4 regions of the Halomonas sp. DP4Y7-1 genome follow, and region 2 is predicted to be linked to each of the others. Evidence: predicted binding sites of a transcription regulator. Region 2 holds the regulator's gene; each other region holds the start of a gene.
The links. Region 2 encodes sigma-54, which starts transcription at its own class of promoters, with help from an activator protein. Its sites were predicted from a motif close to TGGCACNNNNNTTGCTNT; they were not measured.

Region 1 (3,358 bases), on a different contig from region 2:
AAACGCTGCAGTCATCAGCCGAGCGGCGCCAGGCGCCCGCAGCGCAGGCGCCGGAGCCTTTGCGCTACAGGTGGGGCGCGCAACGCAGCGAATCGTTGGTGCAGGCAGTGATGCAGTGTTTCCTGAATGCTCAATCATGACGCACCAGCCATAGTGAGCGATAGGGCGCCAGGGTATCGCAATGGCGCCATTCGCCGCCCTCCAGCAGGTCCTCCCAGCCAGGACGTTCGAGTTCCGCCATGACCAGAGGTTGCGGGCGGTCGGTAACATTATGGATCGCCAGCAGGCGACGGCCGCTGGCAATCGGCCCACGCTGAATGGCCAGCAATTGTGGCGCGGTTGGCACCACCGTCTGAGCGGCGTCGGGGTGGAAGCAAGGCTCTCGGCGGCGCAGTTCAAGGCGACGCGTGAGGGCGACGAATACCTCACGGGTCGGCGTGTGCCGGCTGTCCAGCAGCATCCCCAGTTCCTGGCGCTGCCAGCGCTTGCGGTTGATGGAGCGCAGGCGCCCGCTGCGCTCGACGCCATCATGGTCATTCTGGGTAGCCGTCAGACAGTGAATGTAGACCCCGGGAATGCCCTTCAGGACCAGCATCAGGTGCTGACTCAACAAGAAGCGCTCGACCTGCCAGGGGTCGGGGCCTCGGCGGGTGCCGCTCATGGCATCGAACCAGGTGATGTTCAGTTCGTAGGGACTGTCACTGCCGTCGCTTTGGCGGCGCATGCTGACAAAGCCACCGAAGCGCTGCATCAAGCCAACCAGAGCATCGATTTCGTGTTGCTCGAGCCAGCCTTCCAGCGGTCGTACCCCGATGCCGTCGTGGCTGGCTGTGAAGTTGAGATAGCTGCAGCCCTCTGGAAGCTCGGGCAGCGTGTTGAGCCAGCGGGCGATGGTGCCGGCCTCACCGCTGGTCAGGGTATGCAGCAGCAGTGGGGGCAGCGGGAACTGATAGACCAGATGGGCTTCATCCGGTGGTGTGTGCTCACGCTCCAGGCCAAAGTAGCTGATGTTCTCGGCGTGAGGCACGTTGGTCTCGGTGATGATCAAGGTGCCGGGAGCCACATGATCGACGATGGCGCGCAGCAGACGCACCACGGCGTGGGTTTCGGGAAGGTGAATGCAACGGGTGCCGGGCCGTTTCCACAGGAAGGCGACGGCGTCCAGGCGCACGATCCGCGCGCCCTGCTGAAGATAGAACAGCAGTATGCCGATGAATTCGATCAGCACGTCGGGGTTGGCAAAGTTCAGGTCGATCTGGTCCTCCGAGAAGGTGGCCCACAGATGGCGTACCCCCCGACGGGTACTGACCGGTACCAGCAGTGGAGAACTGCGTGGCCGTACGACGTCGCTGAGATCCGTTTCCGGGTCCATCTCGATGAAGTAGTCGCGACCGGGCAGGTTGCCGCCCAGGTAGTCGGCAAACCACAGCGACTCCCTTGAGACATGATTCAAGACCAGATCCACCATCAGGTCGTGGCGGCTGGCCAGCCGCCTGATGTCTCGCCACTCGCCCAGGGCCGGGTCGACCTCGCGGTAGTGAATGACCGAGAAGCCATCGTCGCTGCTCCAGGGAAAGAAGGGCAGCACGTGCACCCCGCTGAACACGCCAGCCAGTCGGCTGTGAAGAAAGTCATCGAGCACGGCCAGAGGAGGTGTGGGCGACGTCTCCTGACCGCTGTCCGGGCGTGATTCGTGCTCATCGATCAGCGAATCACCGTACAGAATCAGCCATTGATCCTTTTCACTCCACAGTTCGTTTCTTGCACCATGACGGTGCGAAAGACGGGCGCCCTGCGCTTCGATCAGGCGCAGCAGGCGGCGCAGCACTTCCTCGCTACGTTCTCCATACAGAGGTGTCAGCAAGGCTTTGGCATGCTGTTGGAAGCGGTCTGCGTCCATCGCTGTGAGTGGTGGGGCCATGGCGTCCTCCTTGGGCGGGCGAGGCGGGAGGTTACGCCTGTGCCCGACGACTTATTGGCAGGATAATGCACAACATCAAGCACAGGGCGTGCCAACTGGCATCGCGCAAAGGGCTTGGCGGACGGTTGCGCTGGGCGAAAAAGGCCGCAACCGTTACACTATGGCGACATTTTCTCCTGCCGGACTGCCCGCTATGCATTGCCCTTTCTGTGGCGCTCAAGAGACTCGTGTGACCGATTCCCGGCTGGTTGCCGAAGGCGACCAGGTGCGTCGACGTCGGCAGTGCGCGGGATGCGGGGAGCGCTTCACTACCTATGAGACCGCCGAACTGGTGATGCCGCGGATCGTCAAGGCCGATGGCTCCCGTGAGGTGTTTGACGAGAGCAAGCTGCGAGCGGGCATGCTGAGGGCTCTGGAAAAACGCCCGGTCAGTGCGGAATCCATCGAAGCGGCGGTGGAGCGCATACGCCAGAACCTGAGGGCCCGAGGGGAGCGTGAGGTCCAGGCGCGGGTCGTGGGTGAGGAAGTGATGAACGCGCTCAAGCGCCTGGACCAGGTGGCTTACATTCGCTTCGCCTCGGTGTATCGCAGATTTCAGGACATCGACGAGTTTCGTGCCGAGATTGACCGGTTGGCTCAGGAGCCGAGCTTCACCCCCGACAACGAGGAGCCTTCATGAGCCGCGACGATGCACCTCCGGCGTCAGCCCCTGGCCATGATGCCCACTGGATGGCGAGGGCTCTTCGCCTGGCTGAGCATGGCCGCTACACCAGCATGCCGAATCCGCGTGTCGGTTGCGTATTGGTCAAGGACGGCGAGTGGCTGGCCGAGGGCTTTCATGAGCGTGCCGGTGAGCCCCATGCGGAAATCCATGCGCTGAACGGCGCCGGTGATCGCTCCCGTGGTGCAACCGCCTATGTGACGCTGGAGCCATGCTCGCATCATGGTCGCACCGGCCCCTGCTGCGATGCCTTGATCCAGGCGGGCGTCGCCCGGGTCGTGGTGGCCATGCAGGACCCCAACCCTCAGGTCGCTGGGCGCGGCATCCAGAGGCTGCGTGAGGCAGGCATCGAGGTGCTGGTCGGTTGTCTTGAGGACGATGCGCTGACCTTGAATGCGGGCTTCGTATCGCGCATGACCAAGGGGCGCCCGCGGGTGCGCCTGAAGCTGGCCATGAGCCTCGATGGGCGTACCGCCATGGCCTCCGGCGAGTCCCAGTGGATCACCGGCCCTGCGGCACGCCGCGATGTGCAGCGCCTGCGTGCCCAGAGCTGCGCGATTCTGACTGGCGTCGACTCCATCATCTTCGATAACTCGCGACTGACGGTGCGAGCCGAGCAACTGGGGCTCGATCAGGCTGACACCATTGCCCGTCGCCAGCCGCTGCGCGTGGTGGTCGATTCGCGTCTGCGCATGCCGTTGGCGGCTGCCTGTCTG
Region 2 (3,358 bases):
GGTCAGCGGGTGACGGCGTCGAGTATGGGAATAGCGTTCCAGCAGAATCCGCGCGTCGCTGGTGAGATAGACGACCTGGCAGTCGATGGGACCTTGCTTCAGCGCCGTCAGCTGCGCGGGAAAACGCTCCAGCGCCTCGGGCAGATTGCGCGCATCGACACTGACGGCAATGCGCTGTGAATGTCCATTCTCCAGCTCTTCGACCAGTGACCCCAGCAGCGTCGCTGGCAAGTTGTCAATGGCATAGAAGCCCAGGTCTTCGAGAGCCTGAAGCGCCACGGACTTTCCCGAGCCAGAGCGACCACTGATGATCACGAGCTGCATGTCCTGTCTCCTTGGCAGGGGGCGATAAGAGGGCAGTAGGTGTCAGGCGGTCACCGCGCGGTGACAGCCAGATCACGCTCGATCAGAGCGTGCTATCTAGCTAGATGGTAATCAGCTAGAGGTTAATCAGCGAGGCCCCTGTTAGCGAGGCGCCATTCTTCTAGGCGCCAGGCAAGGCGTGCGCCATCAAGACATAGGATCAAGGCGCTTTCGGCGTGTGCCGTCAGGTCGTGGCGTCGCCGGGGGCTTGCTGGCGAATCGCTTCCTGCAAGCGCTCGTGCAGCTCGCGCTGGGACGTCGCGTGGCGCAGGCGATGTCGGGTATCGGCGTCATTCATGACCCCGGCCACCTGTCCCAGCAGGGCAAGGTGAGCATCATCCGCTTCCTCAGGCACCAGCAAGACAAATACCAGGTCCACCGGTTCGCCGTCGATGGCGTCGAAATCAATCGGCTCTGCCAGCTTGAGAAAGCCAGAGATAGGGGCCTTGCAGTGAGGGTTGCGAGCATGCGGAATGGCCACGCCATTGCCGATGCCGGTGCTACCCAGACGTTCGCGGCCGATCAGGCGACTGAAGACTTCCTGGCTATCCAGGCTTGGTGTGTTCTGCGCAATGAAGGTGCTGAAAAATTCCAGCACCCTCTTCTTGCTGCCCCCCGGGACGTCAAATAGCGTGCGCTCGGGGGGGAGAATGGCATCCAATGTCATGAGAGGTCAGCGAATTCCGGCGCCTTGGGCGCGGGCTTGGGATTTTTCCTTGTGCTTGACGAGCTGGCGGTCCAGCTTGTCGGCAAGGGCGTCGATGGCGGCGTACATGTCGCCGTCCTGGGCTTCTGCATGCAGGTCTGCACCGGCAGCGTGAAGCGTACAGGCAGCCTGTTGGCGCTCCTTCTCCACCGAGAGGGTGACCTGCACATTGGTGATGTTGTCGTAGTGGCGCTCCACACGGGCGAGCTTCTCTTGTACGTAGTCACGCAGGGGATCGGTCAATTCGACGTGGTGGCCGGTAATGTTGACTTGCATGACAAGGCTCCTTGCTCTTGCGGGTGGTAGCTCGATTGTAACCCTTTTTCCGATCCTGCAAACCCCCCTGCTTCTACGCATTAAGACGCAGATGTCGTGCGATATTTCAAGCGCTTGCGCTTTTCATGCAACTGCGCTACGCACTCTGCTCTTCGCCTGTCTCGAGCCTTCTGGCCGGGCTCAGCGCAGGCGCTTGCGCTCGCTTGAAGAGGGAATATTCATCGCTTCTCGATACTTGGCGACGGTGCGTCGGGCGACGTTGACACCGTCTTCGGCGAGCAGCTCCACCAATTTGCTGTCAGACAGCGGTTTGCGAGGCGGCTCCTGCTGGATCAGCGACTTGATCATGGCGCGTATGGCAGTGCTGGAATGGGCATCCCCATCCTGACCAACCTGGCTGGAAAAGAAATACTTGAGCTCGAACACTCCCCGTGGCGTATGCACGAATTTCTGGGTCGTCACCCGGGAGATGGTCGATTCGTGCATCTCGACCTTGGCCGCAATGTCTGCCAACACCAGCGGTTTCATGGCGGCTTCACCCTGCTCGAGGAAGTCGAGCTGCCGCTCCATGATTTCGCGTCCGACCCTCAACAGGGTGTCGTTGCGGCTTGCCAGGCTCTTGATCAGCCAGCGCGCCTCCTGCAGGTGGTCCTTCAGAAACTGGTTGTCCTGGCTCTTGTCGGCCCGTCGGATCAACGCCGCATAGTCGGGTTGAATGCGCAGGCGTGGCATCGCCTCAGGGTTCAGCTCGACGCGCCAGCCTTCTTCGGTGTGGCGGACCACCAGATCGGGAATGACATAGTCGTTGTCGCTGTCGCCGTACTGGCTGCCAGGCCTAGGGTCGAGGCCACGGATCAGTTCGATGACATCGTCCAGCTGCTCTTCGGTCAGGCTCAGGCGGCGCTTCAGCAGACGACGATCACCGCTGGCCAGCGCCTCGAGAAACTGGCGTACCAGTCTTCCCGCCTGGGGCAGAAGGGGGGTGTCACGGGGCAGGCTGTCCAGTTGCAGCTGCAGGCATTCGCGCAAATCTCGGGCAAATACACCGGTAGGTTCGAATTGCTGCAGCCTGGCCAGCACCGACGCCACGTCCTGCAGGGGCGGGGCAGCAGCGTCGTCATCGGCCAGGCCCTGGGCGATATCGTCAAGGTGTCCCACCAGGTAGCCATCGCCGTTGACCGCGTCAATCAGGCACTCTGCGATGCGCCTGTCATTATCATTGAGGTCCAGCAGGGCCAGCTGCCAGCTAAGGTGGCCATGCAGGGATTGCCCGCTGGCCTGGCGCTCGAAGTCTGGCGCCTCGGCGCTGCCGGCCGGGGCGGTGCCAAGGTCTTGATAGGTATCGGACCAGTCGCTGTCGACCGTTAGCTCGGAGGGGATCTCGTCGGCCCAGTCGTCGTCCTTGCTGTCCTTGACCTGCAGCTCGCCGAATTCATCCTCCAGCTCGAGCATCGGGTTGGCCTCGAGCGCCTGCTGGACTTCCTGGCGCAGGTCCAGCGTGGAAAGCTGGAGCAGGCCAATAGCCTGTTGCAGCTGAGGGGTCATGGTCAGCTGGGTGCCGATCTTCAGCTGCAGTGACGCCTTGAGGGCCATGATGTGACTTCCGTTCGTGGAGCTGAAAAGCCTTACCCTAACGGCGGGTCAGGTACCATGCAAGCTTCTTGCCAACTTGTGGGCAGGGGGTGGCGCGCAGGGCTTGCAGTGCCCCGCATGCGCGTCAGTGCAAGGTCGAGCGGGCGCCATGAAGACCCTGCCAACATAGCGGCCCGGCAGCGCCCGTGGTGGCTAAAGGCGAAAGTTTTCGCCGAGATAGACTTCCTTGACGCGCTGGTTGGCAAGGATCGACTCGGCACTGCCTTCGGCGATGATCTGGCCGTCGCCGACAATGTAGGCGCGGTCACAGATGTCCAGCGTCTCGCGCACGTTGTGGTCGGTGATCAAGACGCCGATGTCACGAGCCTTGAGCTGGCGAATGATCGACTTGATCTCGCCGACGGAGATCGGATCCACCCC
Region 3 (3,358 bases), on a different contig from region 2:
GCCAAGCCCATGCCGATATTGATGGTGTCGCCTACGGAGAAAGGTACCAGGAACAGCAGGATGCCGATCACAGACGGGATCAGGAACTTGAGCAGACCGTGGGTGCTTAGCTTGCCCCCTTCGGTGGTGATCTTGTCGGCAGAGTGCAGATGGGAAGACATGGGAGGGTCACTCTTTGATGTTGTAGTGTTCGGCGCTCCTTAAGGAGCGCCTCATAGGGACGAACCAGGGCCTCTCCCTGGCCCTGTCAACGGTCAGTCACGGCGCTTGACGCCGGGCAGCACGCACAGCATTTCATACAGCAGGGTGGCCCCCATCAGCGCGGTGTTGCCGCTGGGGTCGTAGGGCGGGGAGACCTCCACCAGATCACCACCCACAATGTTGAGTCCTTTGGCGCCGCGCACGATTTCCAGGCCCTGGGCCGAGGTCAGACCGCCCATTTCGACGGTGCCGGTGCCCGGTGCGACGGAGGGGTCAAGGCCGTCGATGTCGAACGAGATGTAGACCGGGCCATCGCCCATCTGCTCGCGAACCTCAGCCATCAGGGGCTCCAGCGACTTGTGCCAGCACTGCTCGGCCTGCACCACGCGGAAGCCTTGCTGGCGGCACCAGTCGAAGTCTTCAGCGGCATAGCCGGTGCCACGCAGGCCGATCTGCACCACACGGTTAGCGTCCAGCAGGCCTTCTTCCTGAGCCCGGCGGAACGGACAGCCGTGAGCGACTTCTTCACCGAACATGTGCTCGTTGACGTCAGCGTGGGCATCGATGTGGATCAGGCCAACGGGGCCGTGCTTCTTGGCGATGGCGCGCAGGATCGGCCAGGTCAGCGTGTGATCGCCGCCCAGGGTGAGCGGCACACAGTCATGGGCCAGTACCTGGTCATAGAAACCGGAGATGATGTCCAGGTTCTTCGGCAGGTTGAAGGTGTTGATCGGCACGTCGCCGATATCTGCCACCTGCAGGCTGTCGAAGGGCGCGGCCCCCGTTGCCATGTTGTAGGGACGCAGCATGCGCGACTCGTCGCGAATCTGGCGCGGCCCCAGGCGAGTGCCGGGACGGTTGGACGTACCGATGTCCATGGGAATGCCGATGAAGGCGGCATCGAGCCCCTGGGCGCTATCCTGAGTAGGCAGGCGCATCATGGTGGCTGGACCGCCGAAGCGAGGCATTTCGTTGCCGCCGAGGGGTTGGTTGAAGTCGCTCACTGGAACTCCTGACATCGCTGATGAGGTCACCTTGGCCAGACGACTGGCCAGGCATGTATAGGTTTGTTCAAGCAGGAGGTGTGCCAGTTCTGCGATTGTTATACTAAAGGCGCAAAAAATGTGCACGAAGTTGCCGTGCGCGGCGCGATATCCGGGGCTCGTTGATTCACTATTGAATCAATGGCGGGGCTAGCCGTGATACACTTTTGCATCAATGATGCGTTTATGGATCGCCGATGACTGACGATGCGCTGATACTGAAGACGATTATCGACACGGCGCACGATCACTTCTTTATCGTCGCGCCCGATGGCCATATCCGGGACGTCAGTCCCGGAGCGGCGGCGGTCTACGGCATGTCCTGTGAAGAGCTCTGTGCCACCAGCGTGCAGCGGCTCGAAGCGGAGGGCGTGTTGACGCCGTCGGTCAGTCTTGAAGTCATTCGCACGGGCAAACCCACCCAACTGGTGCAGCACACGGGTACCGGGCGGCGGGTGATTGCCCAGGCACATCCGGTGTTTCAAGGCGAGCGCCTTATCGCCGTGGTGAGTCGCTCCATGGACTTGACCGACCTGCAGCTGTTGCAGCAGGAGTACGCGCTGTTGCAGCGACGCTTCAGCGAGCACCTGAGACGCGGTCACGCGATCGAGTCGGAGAGTGGCCTCCAGGGTGGCTTGCAGGAACAGGAGCTTGGGCATCTCGAGGTCAAGAGCCAGCTCATGGGCGAGGTGGCGCTCTTGCTCAAGCGTGTGGCCCCTACCGACGCTACCGTGCTGATGTTGGGAGAGTCAGGGGTTGGCAAGACGGCGTTCGCTCGCCAGCTTCATCGCTGGAGTTCACGCAAGGAAGGGCCGTTCATCGACGTCAACTGCGCCGCCATCCCTGAGAGCCTGTTCGAGTCCGAGATGTTTGGCTACTGCCAGGGCGCCTTTTCCGGAGCGGCCCCCGGTGGCCGCAAGGGGCTGATCGAGCAGGCTGAGGGCGGCACGCTGTTTCTTGACGAGATTGGTGAGCTGCCGCTGTCGGTGCAGACCAAGCTGCTCAAGACCATCCAGGACGGCAGCATCACGCGACTAGGTGACCGAGCGCCCCGGCGCGTCGATTTTCGTCTGGTCGTCGCCACCAATCAGGATCTCTCGGCGCGGGTCGAAGAGGGACTGTTTCGACTGGATCTCTACTATCGGCTGAATGTCATTCCCGTCACCCTGCCGCCCCTGCGCGAGCGGCGAGAGGACATTCCGGGCCTTGTCGAACGTCAGCTTGCGCGGCTCAACCGGCGCTACGGGCGAGACAAGATGCTGGCACGGGACGTCTGGCAGGCCCTGATGGGGTGGGAGTGGCCCGGCAATGTGCGCGAACTGGAGAACGTCATGGAGCGGGCTTGGCTCGCCAGTGACGATGTGATTCAAGCACGCGAAGTGCTGCCCGGCAGGCAGGTGCCCGCGGCGGCCGCGCCGGAAGCATCGGGCCAGGTGACGTCCCCGACGTTCTCCCCTTCCGCGGTTGCTGCTGGCGCGGCCACGGAGGAGATCGGGCGTGCCTCCGACGACAGCAGGAGCGTGACGGGCTCGAGGAATACGGCGGAGGACATCTGGGCGTCGCCAGGCAGGGGCGACGGGGAGGGTCTGAAAGAGACGCTTGCCCGGGTCGAGCGAGAGATTCTGGCGGACTGCTGCCGAACGCTGTCCAGCACTTACGCCATTGCCGAGCGTCTGGGGATCAGCCAGCCGAGCGTGGTGCGCAAGCTCCGGCAGCATGGGCTCAGGATCGGCTGAGCGGCGCGTGGCCGACGATGATACCGCCGTCAGAACAGGAAAAAGCAGCTGACCCAGATGCCTACGGTAAGCAGTGACTTGACCGCCATCACCCCTTGATGCCCCCGCTCGCGCTCACCATGCTCATTGATGGTCGTTTCGCCGGGCTGCATGACCAGGACCACCGTCAGCAGGAGATTGGCTCCGGGAAACAGCAGCATGACGCTGCAGTGGCCGCGTTGGCCCACATCATGCAGGCGGCGAACGCCGTGCAGCACCAGGGGATATACGCTGACCACTAGCCAGCCTGCCCCCACCAGCAGTCCCTCCGGAGAGACGCTGTCGTGGAGGTCGGGCGCGGTGATGATCAAGGCCCATAGACCTGCGTAGTAGCAAGAG
Region 4 (3,358 bases), on a different contig from region 2:
TTCTGACAATGGCAGCGCACAGACGGAGCGAATGGCCGCCACTTCCAGGGCCTCATGATCTTCAAGGGGAGGCAGGATGCCGGGCAGGCGACTGGCCAGCAATGTCTTGCCGGTACCTGGCGGACCGGCGAACAGCAGGTTGTGACCGCCAGCCGCCGCTACCTCCAGGGCGCGACGCGCTTGATACTGTCCGCGCACATCACAGAGATCCAAGGCTGCCTCGACCGGCATCGACGATGCTGCCGCAGTACACGTCTGTAGCGGCACCCGTCCACTCAAGTGGGCGATGACATCCAACAGATGGTCGGCGGGAAGCACCTCAAGGCCGCTGACCAGCGCAGCCTCCTGGGCATTGGCGGCAGGCAGGATCAATCGCCGCCCAGCCCGAAGGGTGGCCATGGCAAAGGGAAGCATGCCGGCGACAGGACGAAGCCGCCCATCCAGCGCCAGCTCTCCGGCACACTCGATGCCGTCCAGCGCCGCCGCAGGCAACTGCCCCGATGCCACCAGCAGTCCCAGCGCAATAGGCAGGTCGAAGCGTCCCCCTTCCTTGGGCAGATCGGCAGGGGCAAGATTCAGGGTGATACGACGCAAGGGGTAGTCGAGACCACAGGTCGCAAAGGCACTGCGCACCCGCTCGCGACTCTCTCTGACGGCGGTTTCCGGCAGTCCCACCAAGGTCATTCCGGGTAAGCCGTTGGCCAGGTGCGCCTCGACCTGAACTTCTGGAGCATCCAGCCCCACCCCGGCACGGGTCGTGATGATGGCAAGCGTCATGGGCTCCCTGCCTGACGGCTGACGTTATGGCTGTCAGTAGACCACGATCATCGACCCCTCGCCGCCTGCACACGCCAGAAACAGCCGGGCCGGCATATCCCTATGCCGGCCCGCTACATTAGCCAAGTGCTCTGGTAGAGATCACGCCGATGGCGTTTCACCGCCCTTGGCCGCACCGTCCTGTCCTTGGGTCGCAGGGGGTACGGGGATTTCGGCAGCCTCCTCGCTGACCGCGGGCGTTGCATCGGCACCTGTCTGACCCGCCGCTGCGCGCTCATCGACCAGGCTCTCCAGGGCTGCGACCTGTTTCTCGAGGGCCTCGACGCGTGAGCGGGTACGCTGCAGTACATCCATCAGGATGTCGAAATCTTCACGCGAGACCAGCTCCAGGCGGTCGAAGGCGCCACGCACTACCTGTTGCACGCCCTTCTGGATGTCTTCCGGGGCCTGAGAAGCGCCCTGCAGACGCTCTCCAATCTGCTGGGCTAAACGGCTGATGCGATCCTGACTGATCATGGGGCTCTCCTTGTGCATCAAAACGGCGACTCTATTGCCGACAGCATACGCAAGCCTGACGCCCAACGCATGTCTCTTGGCTGCCTACGTTGGCTACAACGCTGGCGGGCCAGGTGGGCTAACGACGACGGTCCTTCCCGCCGTCATGACGGAACGTCGCGCGCTCACTGATGGCGCACGCGCCTCAGCGCCAAGCACCAAAGTAGTGCATCGTCATTGATGCAGTGCCGCAATTTACCCCCGCTATGCAGCCTCCCGCATATCCAACACGCCCTCAATTAACTCCAAGTTCATGTAATAAAAGATATTAGGAATAAAGTGGCACATTTCCCGCTATGACAACGTATCCATGCACCGAGCGGAAACAAGCCGCCACCCATGCACGTAGGGAGCCATGCCATGAAACTGATCACCGCCATCATCAAGCCTTTCAAGCTGGACGACGTTCGTGAAGCGCTGGCCGACAACGGCGTCCAGGGCATCACCGTGACAGAGGTCAAGGGATTTGGCCGTCAGAAGGGCCACACAGAGCTCTACCGCGGCGCGGAATATGTCGTGGACTTTCTGCCCAAGGTCAAGGTCGAGGTGGCCGTCGACGAAGCTCGCCTGGACAGCGTGCTGGAAGCGATCTGCAACGCGGCCAACAGCGGCAAGATCGGTGACGGCAAGGTTTTCGTCACGCCGCTGGAAGATGTCATCCGCATTCGCACCGGCGAACGCGGTTCGGACGCGGTCTGATGTCCGCCCCTGCCCTGACTCCCGATAATAAATAGCGAGACACTCTCATGGTTGATATCAGTGAACTCAGCTACGCGCTGGACACCTTCTACTTCCTCATCTGCGGCGCCCTGGTCATGTGGATGGCAGCCGGTTTCGCCATGCTCGAGGCCGGGCTGGTCCGGGCCAAGAATACCGCCGAAATTCTGACCAAGAATATCGTGCTGTTCGCCGTGGCCTGCACCATGTATCTGCTGGTGGGTTACTACCTGATGTATTCGTCCGACGGTGGCGGCATCATTCCCAATCTGGGCTTTCTGATCGGCACTGAGAACAGCGTCGATGCCGTGCTGGCCGGTGGCGAAGATGCCCCCTACTACTCTGCTCGCGCTGACTTCTTCTTCCAGGTCGTGTTCGTGGCCACCGCCATGTCCATCGTCTCCGGTGCCGTTGCCGAGCGCATGAAGCTGTGGGCCTTCCTGGCCTTCGCTGTGGTCATGACGGCCTTCATCTATCCAGTGTCTGGCTACTGGACCTGGGGCGGCGGCTGGTTGTCTGAAGCAGGCTTCTCCGATTATGCAGGCTCCGGCATTGTTCACATGGCGGGTGCCGCTGCCGCCCTGGCGGGTGTGCTGGTCCTCGGCCCGCGTAAGGGCAAGTACGGCAAGAACGGCGCGATCTACGCGATTCCTGGCGCCAACATGCCGCTGGCCACACTGGGTACCTTCGTCCTCTGGCTGGGCTGGTTCGGCTTCAACGGCGGCTCCGAGCTCAAGGTTTCCGACATCGCTTCTGCCAACAACATGGCCCAGGTACTGGTCAACACCAATGCGGCTGCCGCGGGTGGCGTCATTGCAGCACTGATCCTGGCCAAGATCTGGTTCCGCAAGGCAGACCTCACCATGGCATTGAACGGTGCCATCGCCGGCCTGGTCTCCATCACTGCCGACCCGCTGTCCTCCAGCGCCCTGGGCGCCACCCTGATCGGCGCAGTAGGCGGCATCCTGGTGGTGGTCGCTATCGTGGTGCTCGACAAGCTGCGTCTTGATGATCCGGTCGGTGCCATCTCTGCCCACGGTGTTGCAGGTATCTGGGGCGTCCTGGCGGTACCGCTGAACAACGCCGACGCCACTTTCGGTGCCCAGCTGCTCGGTATTGCCGGCATCTTCGCCTGGGTCTTCACCGCCAGCCTGGTCGTCTGGCTGATCATCAAGGCGATCATGGGTGTCCGTGTCAGCGAAGAAGAAGAATACGAAGGCGTCGACCTTGCCGAATGCGGCCTCGAAGCCTACCCCGAGTTTAACGTCGCCAAGAAGTAAGCCTGAGCTTACCCGCGACTCCAGTGAGC

Region 1: the regulator sigma-54 is predicted to act here: its motif matches at 1,998-2,015, upstream of KUV72_RS04310 (sugar phosphorylase).
Region 3: the regulator sigma-54 is predicted to act here: its motif matches at 1,274-1,291, upstream of speB (agmatinase).
Region 4: the regulator sigma-54 is predicted to act here: its motif matches at 1,613-1,630, upstream of KUV72_RS08030 (P-II family nitrogen regulator).

Annotation. Positions count from the first base shown of each region.
Region 1 is NZ_JAHVKS010000002.1:167,120-170,477, reverse strand. Features, by position in the region: gene KUV72_RS04310 (sugar phosphorylase) at 131-1,921, opposite strand; gene nrdR (transcriptional regulator NrdR) at 2,115-2,600, shown strand; gene ribD (bifunctional diaminohydroxyphosphoribosylaminopyrimidine deaminase/5-amino-6-(5-phosphoribosylamino)uracil reductase RibD) at 2,597-3,358, shown strand, end outside.
Region 2 is NZ_JAHVKS010000004.1:126,212-129,569, forward strand. Features, by position in the region: gene rapZ (RNase adapter RapZ) at 1-324, opposite strand, end outside; gene ptsN (PTS IIA-like nitrogen regulatory protein PtsN) at 548-1,030, opposite strand; gene hpf (ribosome hibernation-promoting factor, HPF/YfiA family) at 1,037-1,345, opposite strand; gene KUV72_RS09535 (RNA polymerase factor sigma-54) at 1,526-2,938, opposite strand; gene lptB (LPS export ABC transporter ATP-binding protein) at 3,131-3,358, opposite strand, start outside.
Region 3 is NZ_JAHVKS010000009.1:122,007-125,364, forward strand. Features, by position in the region: gene KUV72_RS16410 (YjiH family protein) at 1-161, opposite strand, end outside; gene speB (agmatinase) at 255-1,205, opposite strand; gene KUV72_RS16420 (sigma-54 interaction domain-containing protein) at 1,442-2,980, shown strand; gene KUV72_RS16425 (DUF805 domain-containing protein) at 3,010-3,358, opposite strand, start outside.
Region 4 is NZ_JAHVKS010000003.1:349,575-352,932, reverse strand. Features, by position in the region: partial or broken gene KUV72_RS08040 (YifB family Mg chelatase-like AAA ATPase) at 1-777, opposite strand, end outside; gene KUV72_RS19820 (accessory factor UbiK family protein) at 919-1,293, opposite strand; gene KUV72_RS08030 (P-II family nitrogen regulator) at 1,693-2,031, shown strand; gene KUV72_RS08025 (ammonium transporter) at 2,079-3,329, shown strand.